Regions from separate parts of the Streptomyces sp. NPDC032822 genome, predicted to be linked through region 1. Evidence: riboswitches for the same ligand, from Rfam matches in the RefSeq annotation. Region 1 holds a riboswitch; each other region holds the start of a gene.
The links. Region 1 has a riboswitch for cobalamin ahead of ACZ5VD_RS21440 (ribonucleoside-diphosphate reductase subunit alpha). Riboswitches for the same ligand answer to the same signal wherever they lie in the genome.
Positions count from the first base shown of each region.

Region 2: another riboswitch for cobalamin. It lies ahead of ACZ5VD_RS23160 (cobalamin biosynthesis protein); the one in region 1 lies ahead of ACZ5VD_RS21440 (ribonucleoside-diphosphate reductase subunit alpha).
Region 3: another riboswitch for cobalamin. It lies ahead of ACZ5VD_RS12070 (ABC transporter substrate-binding protein); the one in region 1 lies ahead of ACZ5VD_RS21440 (ribonucleoside-diphosphate reductase subunit alpha).

Region 1 is NZ_JBVIOL010000007.1:193,639-199,838, forward strand. Features, by position in the region: gene ACZ5VD_RS21420 (carbon starvation CstA family protein) at 1-1,910, shown strand, start outside; gene ACZ5VD_RS21425 (YbdD/YjiX family protein) at 1,927-2,082, shown strand; gene ACZ5VD_RS21430 (DUF3311 domain-containing protein) at 2,222-2,476, shown strand; gene mctP (monocarboxylate uptake permease MctP) at 2,473-4,098, shown strand; cobalamin riboswitch at 4,269-4,397, shown strand; gene ACZ5VD_RS21440 (ribonucleoside-diphosphate reductase subunit alpha) at 4,523-6,200, shown strand, end outside.
Region 2 is NZ_JBVIOL010000008.1:57,326-63,525, reverse strand. Features, by position in the region: gene cobN (cobaltochelatase subunit CobN) at 1-271, opposite strand, end outside; gene ACZ5VD_RS23165 (cobyric acid synthase) at 268-1,779, opposite strand; gene ACZ5VD_RS23160 (cobalamin biosynthesis protein) at 1,776-2,717, opposite strand; cobalamin riboswitch at 2,819-2,958, opposite strand; gene ACZ5VD_RS23155 (hypothetical protein) at 3,095-3,316, opposite strand; gene ACZ5VD_RS23150 (inorganic phosphate transporter) at 3,359-4,615, opposite strand; gene ACZ5VD_RS23145 (lysozyme) at 4,769-5,518, opposite strand; gene ACZ5VD_RS23140 (class II aldolase/adducin family protein) at 5,715-6,200, shown strand, end outside.
Region 3 is NZ_JBVIOL010000003.1:653,733-659,932, forward strand. Features, by position in the region: gene ACZ5VD_RS12055 (hypothetical protein) at 1-268, opposite strand, end outside; gene ACZ5VD_RS12060 (ABC transporter ATP-binding protein) at 324-1,136, opposite strand; gene ACZ5VD_RS12065 (FecCD family ABC transporter permease) at 1,133-2,146, opposite strand; gene ACZ5VD_RS12070 (ABC transporter substrate-binding protein) at 2,143-3,159, opposite strand; cobalamin riboswitch at 3,230-3,418, opposite strand; gene ACZ5VD_RS12075 (CoA-binding protein) at 3,495-3,902, shown strand; gene ACZ5VD_RS12080 (DeoR/GlpR family DNA-binding transcription regulator) at 3,907-4,737, opposite strand; gene ACZ5VD_RS12085 (bifunctional 4-hydroxy-2-oxoglutarate aldolase/2-dehydro-3-deoxy-phosphogluconate aldolase) at 4,872-5,525, shown strand; gene ACZ5VD_RS12090 (MFS transporter) at 5,609-6,200, shown strand, end outside.

The DNA of each region.
Region 1 (6,200 bases):
ACAACGGCATCGACTTCCACCCCACCGACCGCCGGGTCCTGCTGGGCCACCACTTCGCGGCGATAGCAGGTGCCGGACCGCTGGTCGGGCCCGTGCTGGCCGCGCAGATGGGGTATCTGCCGGGCACGATCTGGATCATCGTCGGCGTGATCTTCGCGGGCGCGGTCCAGGACATGGTGGTGCTGTTCTTCTCCACCCGGCGCAACGGCAAGTCGCTCGGGCAGATGGCCCGGGAGGAGATCGGCCCGTTCGGCGGGGCGGCGGCACTGCTCGCCGCGTTCGCCATCATGATCATCCTGCTCGGGGTGCTGGCCCTGGTCATCGTGAACGCGCTGGCCGCCTCGCCCTGGGGCACCTTCTCCATCGCGATGACCGTCCCGATCGCCCTGCTGATGGGCTTCTACCTGCGGATCCTGCGGCCCGGCCGGGTCACCGAGGTCTCACTGATCGGCGTCGGACTGCTGCTGCTCGCGCTGGTCTCGGGCCGCTGGGTCGCCGAGTCGTCCTGGGCGGACACCTTCACGCTCGCGCCCTCCACCCTCGTCATCTGGCTGGTGGCGTACGGCTTCGTCGCCTCGATCCTGCCGGTGTGGATGCTGCTCGCGCCCCGCGACTACCTCTCCACCTTCATGAAGATCGGCACGATCATCCTGCTCGCGCTCGGTGTCGTCATCGCGCTGCCGACGCTGAGGATGGACCCGGTGACCGACTTCGCCTCCCGCGGCGACGGCCCGGTCTTCGCGGGCTCGCTCTTCCCGTTCGTCTTCATCACCATCGCCTGCGGCGCGCTCTCCGGCTTCCACGCGCTGATCTCCTCGGGTACGACACCGAAGATGATCCAGAAGGAGACGCAGGTCCGCATGATCGGCTACGGCTCCATGCTGATGGAGTCGTCGGTCGCGGTGATGGCGCTGATCGCGGCGAGCATCATCGACCCGGGCCTGTACTTCGCGATGAACGCCCCCGCGGGCGTGATCGGCACCACCGTCGAGAACGCCTCGCAGGTGGTGACCGGTTGGGGATACTCCATCACGCCCGCCGAACTCGCCCAGGCGGCGCGGGACGTCGAGGAGTCGACCCTGCTCTCCCGCACCGGCGGCGCGCCCACGCTCGCCGTCGGGGTGTCGCAGATCTTCTCCGAGGTGACCGGCGGGGGCCTCAAGGCCTTCTGGTATCACTTCGCGATCATGTTCGAGGCGCTGTTCATCCTGACCGCGCTGGACGCCGGCACCCGGGTCGGCCGGTTCATGCTCCAGGACATGCTGGGCAACGTCTACCGGCCCTTCCGGAACATCGGCTGGAAGCCCGGCCTGGTCGTCACCAGCGCGGTGGTGTGCGGGCTGTGGGGCTACTTCCTGTGGGTCGGCGTCCACGAACCCCTCGGCGGCATCAACCAGTTGTTCCCGATCTTCGGCATCTCCAACCAGTTGCTCGCGGCGGTCGCGCTGGCCGTCTGCACGACCCTGCTGGTGAAGTCCGGACGCCTGAAGTGGGCCTGGATCACCGGGGTTCCGCTCGCCTGGGACGCCACGGTCACCCTGACGGCGAGCTGGCAGAAGGTGTTCTCCGGTGACCCCAAGGTCGGCTTCTTCAAGCAACGGTCCGTGTTCCAGGACGCGATCGACCGGGGCGAGGTGCTGCCGCCCGCCAAGACCATGGACGACATGCACACCGTGGTCACCAACTCCACGGTGGACGGCGTCCTCGCGGCCGTCCTGGCGGTGCTGATCGTCATCGTGATCGCGGACGCGGCCCGGGTCTGTGTCCGGCACGTCCGGCGGCCCGCGCTCTCCACGCTCAGCGAGGCGCCCTACGTCGAGTCGAAGATCGTCGCTCCGGCCGGGCTGTTCCCGACCGGGAAGGAGAAGGAGGAGGAACGCCGTGCGGTCGGCACTTCTCCGGGCGTGTAGAGGAGTGCGCTGGTACATGCGGGAGCTGACCGACGAGTCGGCGTACGACCGCTATGTCGCGCACCTGCGCCGGGACCGTCCGGACGCGGCCGTGCCCTCCCGGCGCGACTTCGAGCGGATGCGCACGGACCGGCAGGAGGCGGACCCCCGGCAGGGGTTCCGCTGCTGCTGAAGGCCGGTCCGCGGTCGTACGGGGCGGACACAGAACCGCCACATACCGATATACGGACGAGGTCTTTCGCTTTCCCGACAGCGTCGCCTAGATTGCCTGCGCGTTACACAGGTGATCAGTGAGGGGACGGAGTCGCGGAATGTCGCAAGCGCCTGAAGTGAGACCACCGGTGGTGACACCGGTCCGCGTGGTCATCGCCCTCTGCCTCTTCGCACCCTTCGTGGCGATGCTGTGGGTCGGTTCCTACGCCAAGACCGATCCGGCCTTCATCGGTATCCCGTTCTTCTACTGGTACCAGATGGCGTGGGTGCTGATCTCCACGGCACTGACGATGATCGCGTACAAGCTGTGGCAGCGCGACCAGCGTGCCCGCAAGGGGGGTGCGTCCCAGTGAAGGACGGCGTGAACGGCGTCGCACTCGCCGTCTTCATCTTCTTCTTCGTGGCCGTCACGGTCATGGGCTTCCTCGCCGCGCGCTGGCGCAGGTCCGACGAGCAGAGCCTGGACGAATGGGGCCTGGGCGGCCGGTCGTTCGGCACCTGGGTCACCTGGTTCCTGCTCGGCGGCGACCTGTACACGGCGTACACCTTCGTCGCCGTACCGGCGGCGATCTACGCGGCGGGCGCGGCCGGCTTCTTCGCGGTGCCCTACACGATCCTGGTGTACCCGCTGATCTTCACGTTCCTGCCCCGCCTGTGGTCGGTCTCGCACAAGCACGGGTATGTGACGACCTCGGACTTCGTGCGCGGCCGGTTCGGCTCGAAGGGCCTGTCGCTGGCCGTGGCCGTCACCGGCATCCTCGCGACCATGCCGTACATCGCGCTCCAACTGGTCGGCATCCAGGCCGTCCTGGACGTGATGGGCGTCGGCGGCGGCGAGGACACCAACTGGTTCGTCAAGGACCTCCCGCTGCTGATCGCCTTCGGTGTGCTGGCCGCGTACACGTACTCCTCGGGGCTGCGTGCGCCCGCGCTGATCGCGTTCGTGAAGGACACGCTGATCTACATCGTCATCGCGGTGGCGATCATCTACATCCCGATCAAGCTGGGCGGCTTCGACGAGATCTTCGCCAAGGCGGGCGAGGCGTACAGCCAGACCAACCCGGCGACGGGCGCGCCACGCGGTGCGCTGGTACCGGGCGAGGCGGGGCAGTGGACGTACGCCACACTGGCGTTGGGCTCGGCCCTCGCGCTCTTCATGTACCCGCACTCGATCACGGCGACGCTGTCCAGCCGCAGCCGTGAGGTGATCCGCCGCAACACCACCATCCTGCCGCTGTACTCGCTGATGCTCGGTCTGCTGGCGCTGCTGGGCTTCATGGCCATCGCGGCCGGGATCAAGGTCAGCAACGGGCAGTTGGCGATCCCGCAGCTGTTCGAGACGATGTTCCCGGACTGGTTCGCGGGCGTGGCCTTCGCGGCCATCGGCATCGGTGCGCTGGTGCCGGCGGCGATCATGTCGATCGCCGCCGCGAACCTCTTCACCCGCAACATCTACAAGGACTTCATCAAGCCGGACGCGACGCCCGAGCAGGAGATGAAGGTCTCCAAGCTGGTCTCGCTCCTGGTGAAGGTCGGCGCGCTGGCCTTCGTCCTCACCATGGACAAGACGGTCGCCATCAACTTCCAGCTCCTCGGCGGCATCTGGATCCTGCAGACCTTCCCGGCCCTGGTCGGCGGTCTGTTCACCCGCTGGTTCCACCGCTGGGCCCTGCTGGCGGGCTGGGCGGTCGGCATGGTCTACGGCACGGTCGCCGCGTACGGCGTCGCCTCGCCGACGCAGAAGCACTTCGGCGGCTCGTCGAAGGAGATCCCCGGCATCGGTGAGATCGGCTACATCGGCCTGACGGCGTTCGTCCTCAACCTGGTGGTGACGGTGGTCCTCACCTTCGTCCTGAAGGCCCTCAAGGCCCCGGACGGCATCGACGAGACGTCCCCGCAGGACTACACGGCGGACGCCGGCGACCCCGGCGTCGAGGTGGAGCTGCCCCCGGCCACGGCGGGCACCACGCACTGAGCCGTACGCCACGACCACGGGCCGCCGGAGCGATCCGGCGGCCCGTGGTCGTGTGTCCCGGTATTGGGTGCCGTGTCTCGGCGGCATCACGCTCCTCATCTGCCAGTTGACGCTCTGAAACCAGCGCGACACAACATATGGGGGTGCTGTCCCCACCCGGCACAAGATGTATGCTCGTGCTCGCTGTCGTCGCAGGGGAATCCGGTGCGAATCCGGAACTGTCCCGCAACGGTGTACTCATGCGCGCATATGCGTGTATGGGAGTCAGTCCGAGGACCTGCCGACAGCGCGCCCGGCCACCAGGCCCGGGTGCCATGACGTCCGGGCCTCGCGGAATGGGCCGGTGGACGCGACGCCGTGTGCGGTCGTGCGCTGCCCCCTGCCCTCCTTGAGGCCCCCCGTGCCGAGCGAGGGAGAGCCCCACGTGACCATCGCGCCAGCAGACCCGGCTTCAGTCGTCGAGACGATCGACGCCGTCGAGGTCGCCGAGGTCGTCCAGGCCATCGAGGCGGGGACCGACGGTCCCGGAACCGCGTTGCTGCGGACCCTGACCGAGCTGACCGCCGACCTCCCCGACGCCGACCCCGGCCGGGTCGCCGCCGCCGCGCTGCGCGGCCGGTCCGCGCGGGCGGACGAGTCGGAGCTGCGCGAGCTGGCCACCGAGGCCGCCGCCGGCCTGATCTCCGAGGACCCCGCCTACTCGCGGCTCGCGGCCCGCCTGCTGACGATCAGCATCCGCGCCGAGGCCGCCTCCCAGGGCGTCACGTCCTTCACGGAGTCGGTCGTGGTGGGCCACGGCGAGGGTCTCATCGCGGACCGTACGGCCGAGTTCGCGCGGGTCCACGCCGCACGCCTGGACACGCTGGTCGACCGGCAGGCGGACGACCGCTTCGGGTACTTCGGTCTGCGCACGCTGCACAGCCGCTATCTGCTCCGGCACCCCATCACCCGGCGGGTGATCGAGACGCCCCAGTACTTCATGCTGCGGGTGGCGTGCGGTCTGGCCGAGGACGACAGCACCCGCGCCCTGGACGAGGTCGCGGCCCTGTACCGGCTCATGAGCCGCCTCGACTACCTCCCCTCCTCCCCCACCCTCTTCAACTCCGGCACCCGGCACCCCCAGATGTCGTCCTGCTACCTCCTCGACTCCCCGCTGGACGAGCTGGACTCCATCTACGGCCGCTACCACCAGGTCGCCCGGCTCTCCAAGCACGCCGGCGGCATCGGCATCGCGTACTCCCGCGTCCGCTCCCGCGGTTCGCTGATCCGCGGCACCAACGGGCACTCCAACGGCATCGTGCCGTTCCTGAAGACCCTCGACGCCTCGGTCGCCGCCGTGAACCAGGGCGGCCGGCGCAAGGGCGCGGCGGCGGTCTACCTGGAGACCTGGCACTCCGACATCGAGGAGTTCCTGGAGCTGCGCGACAACACCGGTGAGGACGCCCGGCGTACGCACAACCTGAACCTCGCGCACTGGATCCCGGACGAGTTCATGCGCCGGGTGAACGCCGACGCGCCGTGGTCGCTGTTCTCGCCCGCCGACGTGCCCGAACTGGTCGACCTGTGGGGCGAGGAGTTCGACGCGGCGTACCGCAAGGCGGAGGCCGAGGGGCTCGCGAAGAAGACGATCCCGGCCCGCGACCTGTACGGCCGCATGATGCGCACCCTCGCGCAGACCGGCAACGGCTGGATGACCTTCAAGGACGCCGCCAACCGCACCGCCAACCAGACGGCCGAGCCGGGGCACGTCGTGCACTCCTCCAACCTCTGCACGGAGATCCTGGAGGTCACGGACGACGGGGAGACCGCGGTCTGCAACCTGGGGTCGGTGAACCTCGGCGCCTTCGTGGACCCGATTCGCCGGGACATCGACTGGGAGCGCCTGGACGAGACGGTCCGCACGGCCGTCACCTTCCTCGACCGGGTCGTCGACATCAACTTCTACCCGACCGAGCAGGCCGGCCGTTCCAACGCCAAGTGGCGCCCGGTGGGCCTGGGCGCGATGGGCCTCCAGGACGTCTTCTTCCAGCTGCGGCTGCCCTTCGACTCGCCCGAGGCGAAGGCACTGTCCACACGGATCGCCGAGCGCATCATGCTCGCCG
Region 2 (6,200 bases), on a different contig from region 1:
ACTCGGCCATCAACTCGGCGTCGGGCACGGTCTCGCCGCCCAGCAGGACGGTCGGGATGCCGGACGCCTTCAGCGCGGCGAGCCCGTCCTCCCAGGCCCGCTTGCCGCCCAGCAGACGGACGACGGCGAGGTCCGAGCCCTCGATCAGCCCGGGCAGTTCCTCCGCGACATCCACCCGGGTCGGATTGCCGATCCGGTAGGAGGCGCCGGAAGCGGCCCGGGCGGCCAGCAGATCCGTGTCGGCGGTGGACAACAACAACACTGTGCTCATGCGGGCGCTCCCGGTGGAATGAAAGGCAGTCCTTGCGGCGCGCCGGACTCGATGAGCCGCCACAGCGCGTCCGTGTCCGCGTGCTGTTCGATCAGGTCGCCGAGCCGGTCGAGCTGCTCCTCGCGCAGCGCGGCGAACGAGGTGTCGGGGGCCGGCACGAACCGGCGGCCCGCGGCGGCGGCCACCTCGCGCAGGAAGGCCCGCCGGAAGCCGTCGGATTCGAGGGAGCCGTGCCAGTGCGTGCCCCAGGTCTGCCCGACCCGGCAGCCGTCCAGGAAGGGGTCCCCGCCGTCGACCTCGGCGATGCCGTGATGGATCTCGTACCCCTCGACGGGTTCGCCGAGGGCCTCACCGACGGGCCGGGTGAGGGTCTTCTCGCGGGCGAACCGCACCCGCACGGGGAGGACCCCGAGCCCGTCCACATGGCCTCGACGGCTCTCCACGTCGTCCTCGATGTGCTCGCCGAGGACCTGGAAGCCGCCGCAGATGCCGAGGACGGGCCGCTGTTCGGCGGCCCTGCGGACCAGGGCGTCGGCGAGCCCCCGCTCCCGCAGCCACTCCAGGGCACGGACGGTTCCCCGGGTCCCCGGGACGACGACGAGATCAGCGTCGGCCAGTTCCTCCGCCCGGTCCACGAACCGCACGACGACACCCGGCTCGGCGGCCAGCGCGTCCACGTCCGTGAAGTTGGACATCAGCGGAACCGCGCAGACGGCGACCCGCAGGACGTCCTCGCCGACCGGAGGCGCCACGGTCGACTCCCGGACCGTGCCCCGCAGGGAGACCCGCAGCCCGTCCTCCTCGTCGATGCCGAGCCCGTGCCGAAAGGGCAGGACGCCGTACGTCTGCCGTCCGGTGAGGCCGTGCAGCATCTCCAGCCCCGGCTCCAGCAGGGACACATCGCCCCGGAACTTGTTGACGAGGAACCCGGCGACCAGCGCCTGGTCCTCGGGGGAGAGCAGGGCGACGGTCCCGAAGAAGGAGGCGAAGACGCCACCGCGGTCGATGTCGCCGACGACGAGCACCGGCAGCCCGGCGTTCCGGGCGATGCCCATGTTGACGATGTCGGTCCGCCGGAGATTGATCTCGGCGGGACTTCCCGCCCCCTCACAGATCACCGCGTCATACGTGCCCCGCAACTCGGCGAGACAGTCGAGAACGGTCCCGAGAAGCCTCTGCTGCCGCCCGCCGTGATAGCCGCGGGCGCTGAGCTCCCCGACCGCCTTTCCCAACAGCACGACCTGGCTGCTCTGTTCACCGCCCGGCTTCAGCAGCACGGGATTCATCAGCGCGGTCGGCTCGATACGGCAGGCCTGCGCCTGCATGGCCTGCGCCCGCCCGATCTCGGCACCCTCCCGCGTCACGAACGAGTTGAGGGACATGTTCTGCGCCTTGAACGGCGCCACCTTCGCCCCCTGCCGCACCAGCCAACGGCAGATCCCGGCGGTGACGACGCTCTTGCCGGCGTCCGAGGTGGTCCCGGCGACGAGCAGTCCACCACCGGTCATGAGGCACGCCCCCGCGTCAGCAGCCGTGCGGCGACGCCCACGCCGAGCGTGAGCCAGCCGACGCGCCGCGACAGCCGTACGGCCCGTTCGATGTCGCAGGTCGCGACGGTGCGCCCCTCCTCGTTGAGGACCGGCCGGTGCTCGACCCGTCCCGCGTAGGACAGGGTCCCGCCGAGCCGTACGCCCAGCGCCCCCGCGAACGAGGCCTCCACGGGACCGGCGTTGGGGCTCGGATGCTTCGCCGCGTCGGCCCGCCAGGCCCGCACGGCACCTCGCGGATCCGGCCCCGCCACCGCGGCGAGCACGGCGGTCAGACGCGCCCCCGGCCACCCCGCGACATCGTCGGCGCGGGCGGAGGCCCACCCGTAGCGGCGGTACCGGGGCGACCTGTGCCCGACCATGGCGTCGAGGGTGTTCACGGCCCGGAAGCCGAGCAGCCCCGGTACGCCCCCGACAGCACCCCACACCAGCGCCCCGACCACCGCGTCGGAGGTGTTCTCGGCGACGGACTCGACGACCGCCCGGGCGATTCCGTCGGCGTCGAGGGCCTGCGGGTCCCGTCCGCACAGATGCGGCAGCCGGGCCCGTGCGGCGTCGACGTCCCCGGCCTCCAGGGCCCGCCCGACGGTCCGGGCCTCCCGGGCGAGCGACGTCCCTCCGACCACGGCCCAGGTGGCCGCGCCGGTCAGCGCGACGGAGGCGGCGGGGGAGCGGCGTACGGCACGGGCGGCCATCGCGCCGAGCGTGACGGCGCCACCGGCGCACACCACGGCGTGCAGCGCGCCCCACCCGCGGTGGTCCCGCCACAACACCCGTTCCACGGCGCCCGCGGCCCGCCCGAACAGGGCGACCGGATGCCCGCGGCGCGGATCGCCGAGCAGGAGGTCGCCGAGAAGGCCGGCGGCGGCGCCGTACGCGAAGACGCGATCGGCACGCATCGGCTCAGCCGACCGCGGTCACGGACAGGGCACCGGTGGTGAACGTCAAACGGCAGCCGCGCATGGCGATATGTCCTCACTCAGGGTGTCCACGCCCTGGTTCGACGAGATCGGCGGCGAGAGTTCCTGGCTCCCGGGGCTTTCTGCCCCGGTGACAGTGGCGGGACCGCGCCGGAATCGCACCGGCTTCCTCTCCTGCCGCCGTAGATGGCCCCGGCAGTCCACCACGGTGTTGGAAGGGCCGTCAACTTGCCGTTGACCTGCGAAGGGAGAGTGTGCTGAGACCCACACGCGGGTGGTCGCAGCCGTCACGGAAAGACGTGGGGTGCGGGACGGAGAACCGTCCAGCACCCCACGTGGTGTCCGGGTCGCGCGGGTCAGACGACGATCAGTGAGATCCCGTACGCCACCGCGGCCGCGCACGCCGCGAAGCACACGTACGCGCCGGTGACCGCGAGGGTGGCGGAGTCGCCCTGGGCCGTGGCCCGTTCGCGGCGCGACAGGCCCATGATGCCGAGGGTGAACAGGGCCACGAGGGCCACGGTGATCACGAGGCTGACGCCGAAGACGGAGCCGAGGGCCGCCCAGTCGATCTTCATGCTGCTTCTTCCTTCACGAGGGGAGGTGCCTGGGGGCCGGGCTCAGACGGTGGTCGCGGCCGGCGGGGCCGCGGGGTCGGTGGCGGTGGCGGCCGGGGCCGGGATCGTGGCCGTGAGGTCCTCGGTCACCGTGCCCGTGGGCGGCGGCGTCACGGCGGCGATCGCCGTGGTCACCACACCGGCCGGCTCCCCGCTCCCGTCGGTCTCGTTGACGTTGCTCGCGTCGATCACCTCGCGGCGGGAGACCTTCCAGATGGCCGCGCTGGAGGCGATCAGGAAGACCGCGACCAGGGCGGTGCCGAAGTCCCCGATCCTGGTCACGTACTCGGCGAGCGCGCCCACCAGGGCCGCGGCGGGCAGGGTCAGGCCCCACGCCACGAACATGCGGGTCGCCGTGGACCAGCGGACCACACCGCCCTTGCGGCCGAGGCCCGCGCCCATCACCGAACCGGAGACGGAGTGCGTGGTGGAGAGGGAGAAACCGAGGTGGGAGGAGGCCAGGATGACCGTGGCCGCGCTGGTCTGGGCGGCGAAGCCCTGCTGCGGCTGAAGGTCGGTCAGGCCCTTGCCCATGGTGCGGATGATGCGCCAGCCGCCGAGATAGGTGCCCAGCGCGATGGCCAGGCCCGCGGAGAGGATGACCCAGGTGGGCGGGTCGGAGTCGGGCGCGACGGCCCCGCCCGCGACCAGGGCGAGGGTGATGATGCCCATCGTCTTCTGGGCGTCGTTGGTGCCGTGGGCCAGCGAGACCAGGCCGGCGGAGGCGATCTGGCCGGTCCGGTAGCCCTTCGCGGCGGCCTTGCCGTCGGCCTTCTTGCCGAGGGAGTACGACAGTCGGGTGGCGAGCATCGCCGCGAGGCCCGCGACCAGCGGTGCCGCGATCGCGGGGATCAGCACCTTGGTGACCAGGACGTCACCGTGTACCGCGCCGGCGCCGGCCGAGGCGATGGTGGCGCCGATGAGGCCGCCCATGAGGGCGTGCGAGGAGCTGGAGGGGAGTCCGACCAGCCAGGTCAGCAGGTTCCAGAGGATCGCGCCGACCAGGGCGGCGAAGATGACCTCGGGACGGATGCCGGTCTCGTCGACGAGACCCTTGGAGATCGTGTTGGCGACCTCCACGGAGAGGAAGGCGCCTACAAGGTTCAGCACGGCGGACATGGCCACCGCGACCTTGGGCTTGAGCGCGCCGGTCGAGATGGTGGTGGCCATCGCGTTGGCGGTGTCGTGGAAACCGTTCGTGAAATCAAACGCGAGTGCGGTCACGACCACAATCGCGAGGATCAGCGAGAAGTTTTCCATTTACCCAGGCAATCGTTCGAGGTCATTGGCCGGATGAACGTAGGCAACCTGGATGAACGGAAGGTGAACTGAGCAGGGCCGCACGGTGTCCGGAGTCGATGGTTCTCGCACCGCTCTCTCCGACCTGCTCCGCACGGCCCCTGTGCGGCATGGTCAACTGCCTCTGGCGAACTTCCGCAGGCCGCTCGCGGACCCGTTGAAGAGATTCTGGTCACCCGGCAGACCGCCGCTGTTGTCGTACTGCCAGATCGTCCAGGACGACCAGCCGGCCGGCAGTGCGCCCGCGTCCGCCGAGTCGTAGCGCGCCACCCACAGGGCGTGGTTCGAGGCGAAGGCGGTGCTGCCGCCGGTGCAGGTGTTCCACCAGTGGGTGGTCGTGTAGATCACCGGGCGGCGGCCGGTGAGCCGCTTCACCTCGCCGCTGAACGACTTGATCCAGCTGACCATCTTCGGCCTGGTCAGCCCGTAGCACTTGCGCTTCTTGTCGTACGGGTTGTATTCGATGTCGAGCGCGGGCGGCAGCGTCCAGCCGTCCGCGGTCCAGTCGCCGCCGTTGCGCACGAAGTACGCCGCCTGCGCCCTGCCCGACGACTGGTGGGGCAGCGCGAAGTGGTACGCCCCGCGGAGGATGCCCTCGTCGCGCGCCCCGTCGTACTGCCGGTCGAAGTACGGGTTGCGGTAGGTGGTGGACTCGGTCGCCTTGACGTAGACGAACCGGGCGCCCTTCGCCCTGGCCTTCTGCCAGTCGACGTTCTTCTGGTGGGAGGAGACGTCGTGGCCCTTCGGCAGGCCGGCGGCCGAGGTCGGTGCCTCGGCGAGGGCGATTCCCCCCACGGTGAGGGCCGCCACGGACGCCGCGAGGGCGCGGGCGCGGCGGCGGTACGGACGATGGTCACGGGCCATATGTCCCCCGGAATGGCTACTTACACGACAAAACCCTCGGAGACTACTGGAAGATCATCCACACTCCGGCGATCCCTGGCCGAACGACAGGAGAAGCCTTTTCCGTGCCGGTACGCGACCTTCCGGAGGCGCCTGTTCCGGCCTGAAGTGCCCTCGTTCCACGGCGGGTCGACGCCGCGCCTGGCAGGATCGCGACATGGTCGAGGAGCAGCGGGATCCGGAGAGCGTGCAGGGCGTGCGAGAGGGCGCACAGGATGCGCGGGAGCCGGGAGGGAGGCGGGTGCGCCCCGAGGAGGCGCAGGCCTGGGAGGCGTTGGTCGCGACGGCCCGCCGGACCGTGTCCGAGGGGCTCGTCGTCGGCACCTCCGGCAACGTCTCCGTGCGCGTCGAGGACACCGTCCTGGTCACACCGTCGGGTGTCCCCTACGACCGGCTCGCACCCGGCGACATCACCGGCGTCGGCCTCGACGGCCGACAGGTCCTCGGCACCCTGGTACCGACCAGCGAACTGCCCATGCACCTCGCCGTGTACCGCACCACCGACGCCCGCGCCGTCGTCCACACCCACGCCGTGCACGCCACGGCCGTCTCGACGCTCGTCCCCGAACTCCCGGCCGTCCACTACATGGCCGGCGCGCTCGGCGGACCCGTCCGGGTCGCCCCGTACGCCACCTACGGCACC
Region 3 (6,200 bases), on a different contig from region 1:
CCGAGACGTCCCGGCTGTCCTCGAAGGGCCGGATGCCCAGGGCGGCGGCGCCCGCGTGCAGTTCCGCCTGCTCCCGGGCGCCGGTGAGTAGCGCCCAGACGGGTGTGCCGCCGATCTCCAGTGCCCGGACCAGGACATCGGCGACCAGCAGAACGCGCAGGGTGGTGCTGTCGTAGCCCTCCGCGTGGGCCTGGACACGGGTCAGGCCCCGGCGGGCGGGGGCGGCTTGGACGAGCTTGCCGGTTCGGGCGTCGATGATGCTCAGCACGGGCCGAGCGTAGGCGGGCGGGCAGCGCCGCGCCACCGCCTGACCGAACACGCGTTCAAGCCAGGGTGCCCAGAAACCGCACATGGGGACGCCCCCGAGGGCCCTCGGGGGTCACCGCGGCCCGCACCCCGTAGACCTCGGCGATGAGCCGCTCGGTCAGGACCTCGCCCGGGGTGCCGGCCGCCACGACCCGGCCGGAGTGCAGGACGACCACCTGGTCGCAGTACATCGCCGCGAGGTTGAGGTCGTGCAGGGCGACGACCGTGGTGACCGGGAGGGCGGTGACCAGGGCCAGCAGATCGAGCTGGTGGTGGATGTCCAGGTGGTTGGTGGGTTCGTCGAGGAGGAGTTCACGGGGTTCCTGGGCGAGCGCGCGGGCGATCTGCACCCGTTGGCGTTCGCCGCCCGACAGGGTGTGCCAGGGCTGGCCGGCCCGGTCGGTGAGCCCCGCGCGGTCCAGGGCGGCCAGCACGGCCCGCTCGTCGTCGGCGGAGGCGGGCGTCCAGGCGCGACGGTGCGGGACCCGTCCGAGCCGTACGACATCCAGGACCGTCAACTCGACCTGGGTGTCCGCCTGTTGCTCGACCACGGCGAGACGGCGGGCGACCTCGCGGCGGGGCCGGTCGGCGAGCGGGGTGCCGTCGAGGGTGACCACGCCGGCGCTCGGGGTGAGCAGGCCGGCCAGCAGCCGCAGCAGGGTGGACTTGCCGGAGCCGTTGGGGCCCAGGAGGCCGACGGTGGAGCCCGGTTCGGGGGTGAGGCCGACGCCGTCGAGGATGAGCCGGCCGTCGGCGCGGCGGCTCACGCGGTCGGCGCGGAGGCCGGTGGCGAGGGGCGTCTCGCGTTCCGTACGCGGGGTCGTGGTCACCGCACCCTCCGCGTCCGGTACAGCACCGCCACGAAGGCCGGCACGCCGATCAGGGACGTCACGACGCCCACCGGCACCTCCTGCGGGTCGAGGACCGTGCGGGCCAGGGTGTCGACCCAGACGAGGAAGACGGCACCGGCCAGCGCGGTGACCGGCAGCAGCCGGACATGGCCCGGGCCGACCAGGGCGCGGGCGGCGTGCGGCAGCACCAGGCCGACGAAGCCGATGGCCCCGGCCGAGCTGACCAGCGCGGCCGTGAGCAGGGCGGTGACACAGAGCAGCACCAGACGGGTGCGGGCCACCGACACCCCGAGGGCGGCCGCCGCGTCCTGCCCGAAGGCGAAGGCGTCGAGGGTGCGGGCGTACGACAGGCAGACCACGAGCGCCACGGCCAGGACGGCGCAGCAGACCCAGACGTCGGTCCAGCCCGCCCCGCCGAGGGAGCCGAGGAGCCAGAACAGGACGCCCCGGGTGGTCTCGGCGTCGGCCGCGGTCATCACGACGAACGAGGTGAGCGCGGAGAACAGTTGCATGGCGGCGACGCCGGCGAGGACGACCCGGTCGGTGCTGCCGCCGAGGGTGTGGCTGAGGAACAGCACGAGCGCGAAGGAGAGCAGGGCGCCGAGGAAGGCACCCGCCGGGACGGACAGCGCGCCCCCGCCGACGCCCAGCACGACCACCACCACGGCTCCGGTGGAGGCGCCGGAGGACACCCCGAGCACGAACGGGTCGGCGAGCGGGTTGCGCAGCAGCGACTGCATCACCGCGCCGCAGACGGCGAGTCCGGCACCGCACACGGCGGCGAGGAGGGTGCGCGGCAGCCGGAGCTGCCACACGATGCCGTCCCGGATCGGCGTCAACTCCGAGGTGCCGATGCCCAGATGGGCGGCCACCACGGACCAGACGTCGGCGACGTCGATGTCGGCGGGTCCGATGGTGATGGCGACGGCCACCGAGCAGCACAGCAGGACCGTCCCGGCGACACCGAGCAGGACCGCCCGGGTGGTCACTTCACGAGTCCGAAGTCGCGCAGCCCCGCCGCGACCTGCTCCACGCCCTCGATCGTGCGGATACTGGGGTTCAGGGCCTGCCCGCTGAGCAGGACGTAGCGCTGGTGCCGGACCGCCGTCATGTTCTTGGTGACCGGGTCGGACTCCAGGAAGGCGATCTTCTTCTCGGCCGACTCGGCGGTCTGCGACTTGCGGGTCAGGTCGCCGATGACGAGGACGTCGGGGTCGCGGTCGGCGACCGTCTCCCAGTTGATCTGCGGCCATTCGTCGTGGGTGTCGTCGAAGACGTTCTTCGCGCCGAGCTCACGGGTGACGACTCCGGGGGCGCCGCAGCAGCCGGCCATGTAGGGCGACTCGGCGTTGGCGAACCAGTAGAGGAGGCTCACGTCGGAGGCGTCGATGTCCGACGTGGCCGTGTCCATCCGCTTCTTGAGGGAGGCCACCAGCTTCTCGCCGCGCTCCTCCACACCGAACACGGCGGCCAGGTCCCGCACTTCGTCGTAGATGGCCTCGATGGTCAGGGGCTCGCCGCGGGCGCCGTCCCCGTCGCCGGAGTTGTCCTTGCCCGCGCAGTCGGACGGGGAGACGTAGGTCGGCACGCCGAGCTTCTCGAACTGGTCCCGGGTGGCGACACCGCCCTTGCCGAGCGTGGAGACGAAGGAGGAGGCGACGAAGTCCGGTTCGGTGTCCAGGACCCGTTCGAAGGAGGGGGCGTTGTCCGCGAGCCGCGGCACCTTGGCGTTGGCCTTCTCCAGCCCCTTCAGCACGGGGTCGGTCCAGGTCGCCGTACCCACCATGCGGTCGGCGAGACCGAGGGAGAGCATGATCTCGGTGGTGCCCTGGTTGAGGGAGACGGCCCGCTGCGGCGGGGCCTCGACCCGGACCGCATGACCGCAGTTGTCGAGAGTGACGGCGGCGGCCGGGTCGGTGCTGTCGGCGTCGCCGCAGCCGGCCAGGAGCAGGGTGGTGGCCGCGAGCAGCGCGGAGGGACGGGCAAGACGTGCTATCGGCACGGGAGTCGATCCTCGGTCGTCGAGGGCCCTAACGCGGAGCCCGGTCGTACGGTGCTCCCCCGCCGTGCGTTGGCCGCGGGGGTCGCCAGCAGGTCTTCGGACTCGGGATCGTCCGGTCGGGGCGCCTTCCCGGACGACATACGCGTCGTCCAGTGGCCGATGCCCCGCCCGTCCCCCTCACCGCTGCGCGTCAGCTCCGGATTCGCACCGGATTCCCTGACCCACGTGCATGGGTTCGACTGGCCTCGGCAAGCTATCACGGTGCGGGAATCGCCGATCGCCGCGCACGGTTGTGGCAGGGGCCAGCCCTTTCACGACCCCCGAGGAGACCCACGGTGTACGGCGACGAGGCAACGGTCCGCAAGATCCTCACCGGGCTCGGCGACACCTGGGCCGTGGTGGGCCTGTCGTCGAACCGGCGACGCGCCGCGTACGGCGTGGCCGAGGTGCTCCAGCGCTACGGCAAGCGGGTCGTGCCGGTGCACCCCCAGGCGGAGACCGTGCACGGGGAGCGGGGATACGCCTCGCTGGCGGAGATTCCGTTCGACGTGGACGTCGTCGACGTGTTCGTGAACAGCGATCTCGCCGGGGCGGTCGCCGACGAGGCCGTGGCGAAGGGCGCGCGGGCGGTCTGGTTCCAGCTCGGCGTCATCGACGAGGCCGCGTACGAGCGCACCCGGGCCGCCGGCCTGGAGATGGTGATGGACCGCTGCCCGGCGATCGAGATCCCCCGTCTGGGCTGAGGACTCACACCCTCGGGGTGAGCGCGTGCAGCTCCACCCCGAGGGCGGTGATGCTCTCCCGGCCGCCTTCGGGCAGCCCGTCGTCGGTGACGATGGTGTCGACCTTGGCCAGGTCGGTGACGCGGTACTTCGCGAACGAGCCGTACTTGGTGCTGTCCGCCAGCAGTACGCACTGCGAACTCGCGGCCAGCGCGGCCTGCTTGAGTTCGACCTTGTCCAGCGAGAAGGACGTCACGCCCCGCTCCAGGCTCCAGGCTCCGGTGCTCATGAAGAACAGGTCCAGGTTGATCGTCTCCAGGGTGCGCGCGGCGAGGCGTCCGCTGCTGGAGCCGCTGTCGCGGTCGACGATGCCGCCGGTGTGGATCACCTCGATCTCCGGCAGCTCGAAGAGGCTCGTCACGACGTGGAAGTCGTTGGTGACGACGGTGAGGTCCTTGCGCCCGGCCAGCAGCGGGACGATCAGCTGGCAGGTGGTGCCGGCGTCGAGGTGGACCACCATGCCGTCCTGGACGAGCGTGGCCGCGTGCCGGGCGATGGCCGACTTGCGCGGGAGTTCGAGCACGGCCCGGTCCCGTCGCTCCCGGGGCGGCTCCTGCCCGGTGGGCGCCTTGTCGGCGAGCCGGACGCCGCCCTTGACGGAGACGAGGTGGCCCGCGGACTCCAGTGCGGCGATGTCCCGCCTGACGGTCATGTGCGAGACGCCCAGGTAGTCGGTGAGGGTGCGGGTGCTGACGATCCCCTCCCGGCGCAGCAGCCGGAGCAGCTTCTCGTGCCGCTGCTCCGGGATCAGGGGCACCTCGCCGCCGCCCGTCACCGCGAACGTCTTCTCGGCCACGCCGTCACCGCCCCCGTTCCTGTCGGAGTTCCAGCCGGGGTCCCGCTGAGCCCCGCTGGAGTTCCCGCATCCAGATGTTAACCCTTGATACAGGGTGTTGTGCGATGTGAATCCATGATCTAGCGTGTGAAAACATGGTAAGCAAGTTGCAGCACCTGGAATCCATCCGCGCCACCGGCACCGTCCTCATCGTCCGGCTCGACGACGACAAGGCGGCCCTGGAGGTCTCCCGGGCGGCGGTCGAGGGGGGCATCCGCGCGCTGGAGATCACCCTGTCCGTGCCCAACGCCCTCAAGGTGATCGAGACCCTGGCCGAGGAGTACCGCGACCAGGGCGTCCTCGTCGGCGCGGGCACGGTGCTCGACGGCCACTCCGCCTACCGGGCGGTCGAGTCCGGCGCACGGTTGCTGGTCAGCCCGCAGCTCAACCCCGAGATGCTCACGGTCGCCCACCGCTACCAGGCCGTCTCGATGAGCGGCGCCTTCACGCCGACGGAGATCGTGAACACCGTCCAGGCCGGCGCGGACATCGTGAAGCTGTTCCCCGCGGAGTTCCTCGGGCCGCGCTATGTGAAGACGGTGATGGCCCCGTTGCCGCACGTCCCGCTCGCCCCCACCGGCGGGGTCACCCCGGACAACGTCGGCGAGTGGTTCGACGCCGGCGTCACCGCGGTCGGCGTCGGCAGCTTCATCACCAAGGCCGGCGGCGAGGAGGGCGACCACCGACGGGTGACCCGGGCCGCCGAGACCTTCCTCTCCGCCGTCACCGCCGCCCGGACCGCCCCGTAAGCCTCTCCCCCTGAGACCCCTCTCCGGGGGGACCCCCGCTCCGCTCCCGCTCCCGTTCCCCGACTGACAAAGGAGTGAGTCGTATGACCGGTACCACCGTGGGGACCTCCGAGGTCGCCGGACCATCGGCACCCGAAGAGCCCGCCGGGCCCGGCAAGGGCGTCCGCGTGCGGTGGGCGTTCATCGCGCTCATCGTCGTGGCCTGCGTGATCAACTACCTGGACCGCAACGCCCTCGGCATCGGCAACACGACGATCGCTTCGGACCTCGGCTTCAACACCATCGAGATGGGCCTGCTGCTGTCGGCGTTCTCCTGGCCGTACGCGATCGCCAACCTCCCCGCCGGATACCTGGTCGACAAGTACGGCGCCAAGAAGCTGCTCGGCTGGGCCGCCTCCGTCTGGTCGGTGGTCAGCGCGCTCACCGCGTTCGTGAGTTCCTTCCCGCTCTTCTACGCGGTCCGGGTGGCGCTGGGCATCAGCGAGTCCCCGCTGTTCACCTCCGGGCTGAAGGTGTCGGAGCGCTGGTTCGCCAAGGACGAGCGGTCCCTGCCGATCTCGATCATCAACACCGGCTCCCAGATAGCGAACGCGATCGCCCCGCCCCTGCTGACCTTCATGCTGCTGACGATGAGCTGGCGCGGGATGTTCCTCGTGCTGGGCGCGGTCGGGCTGC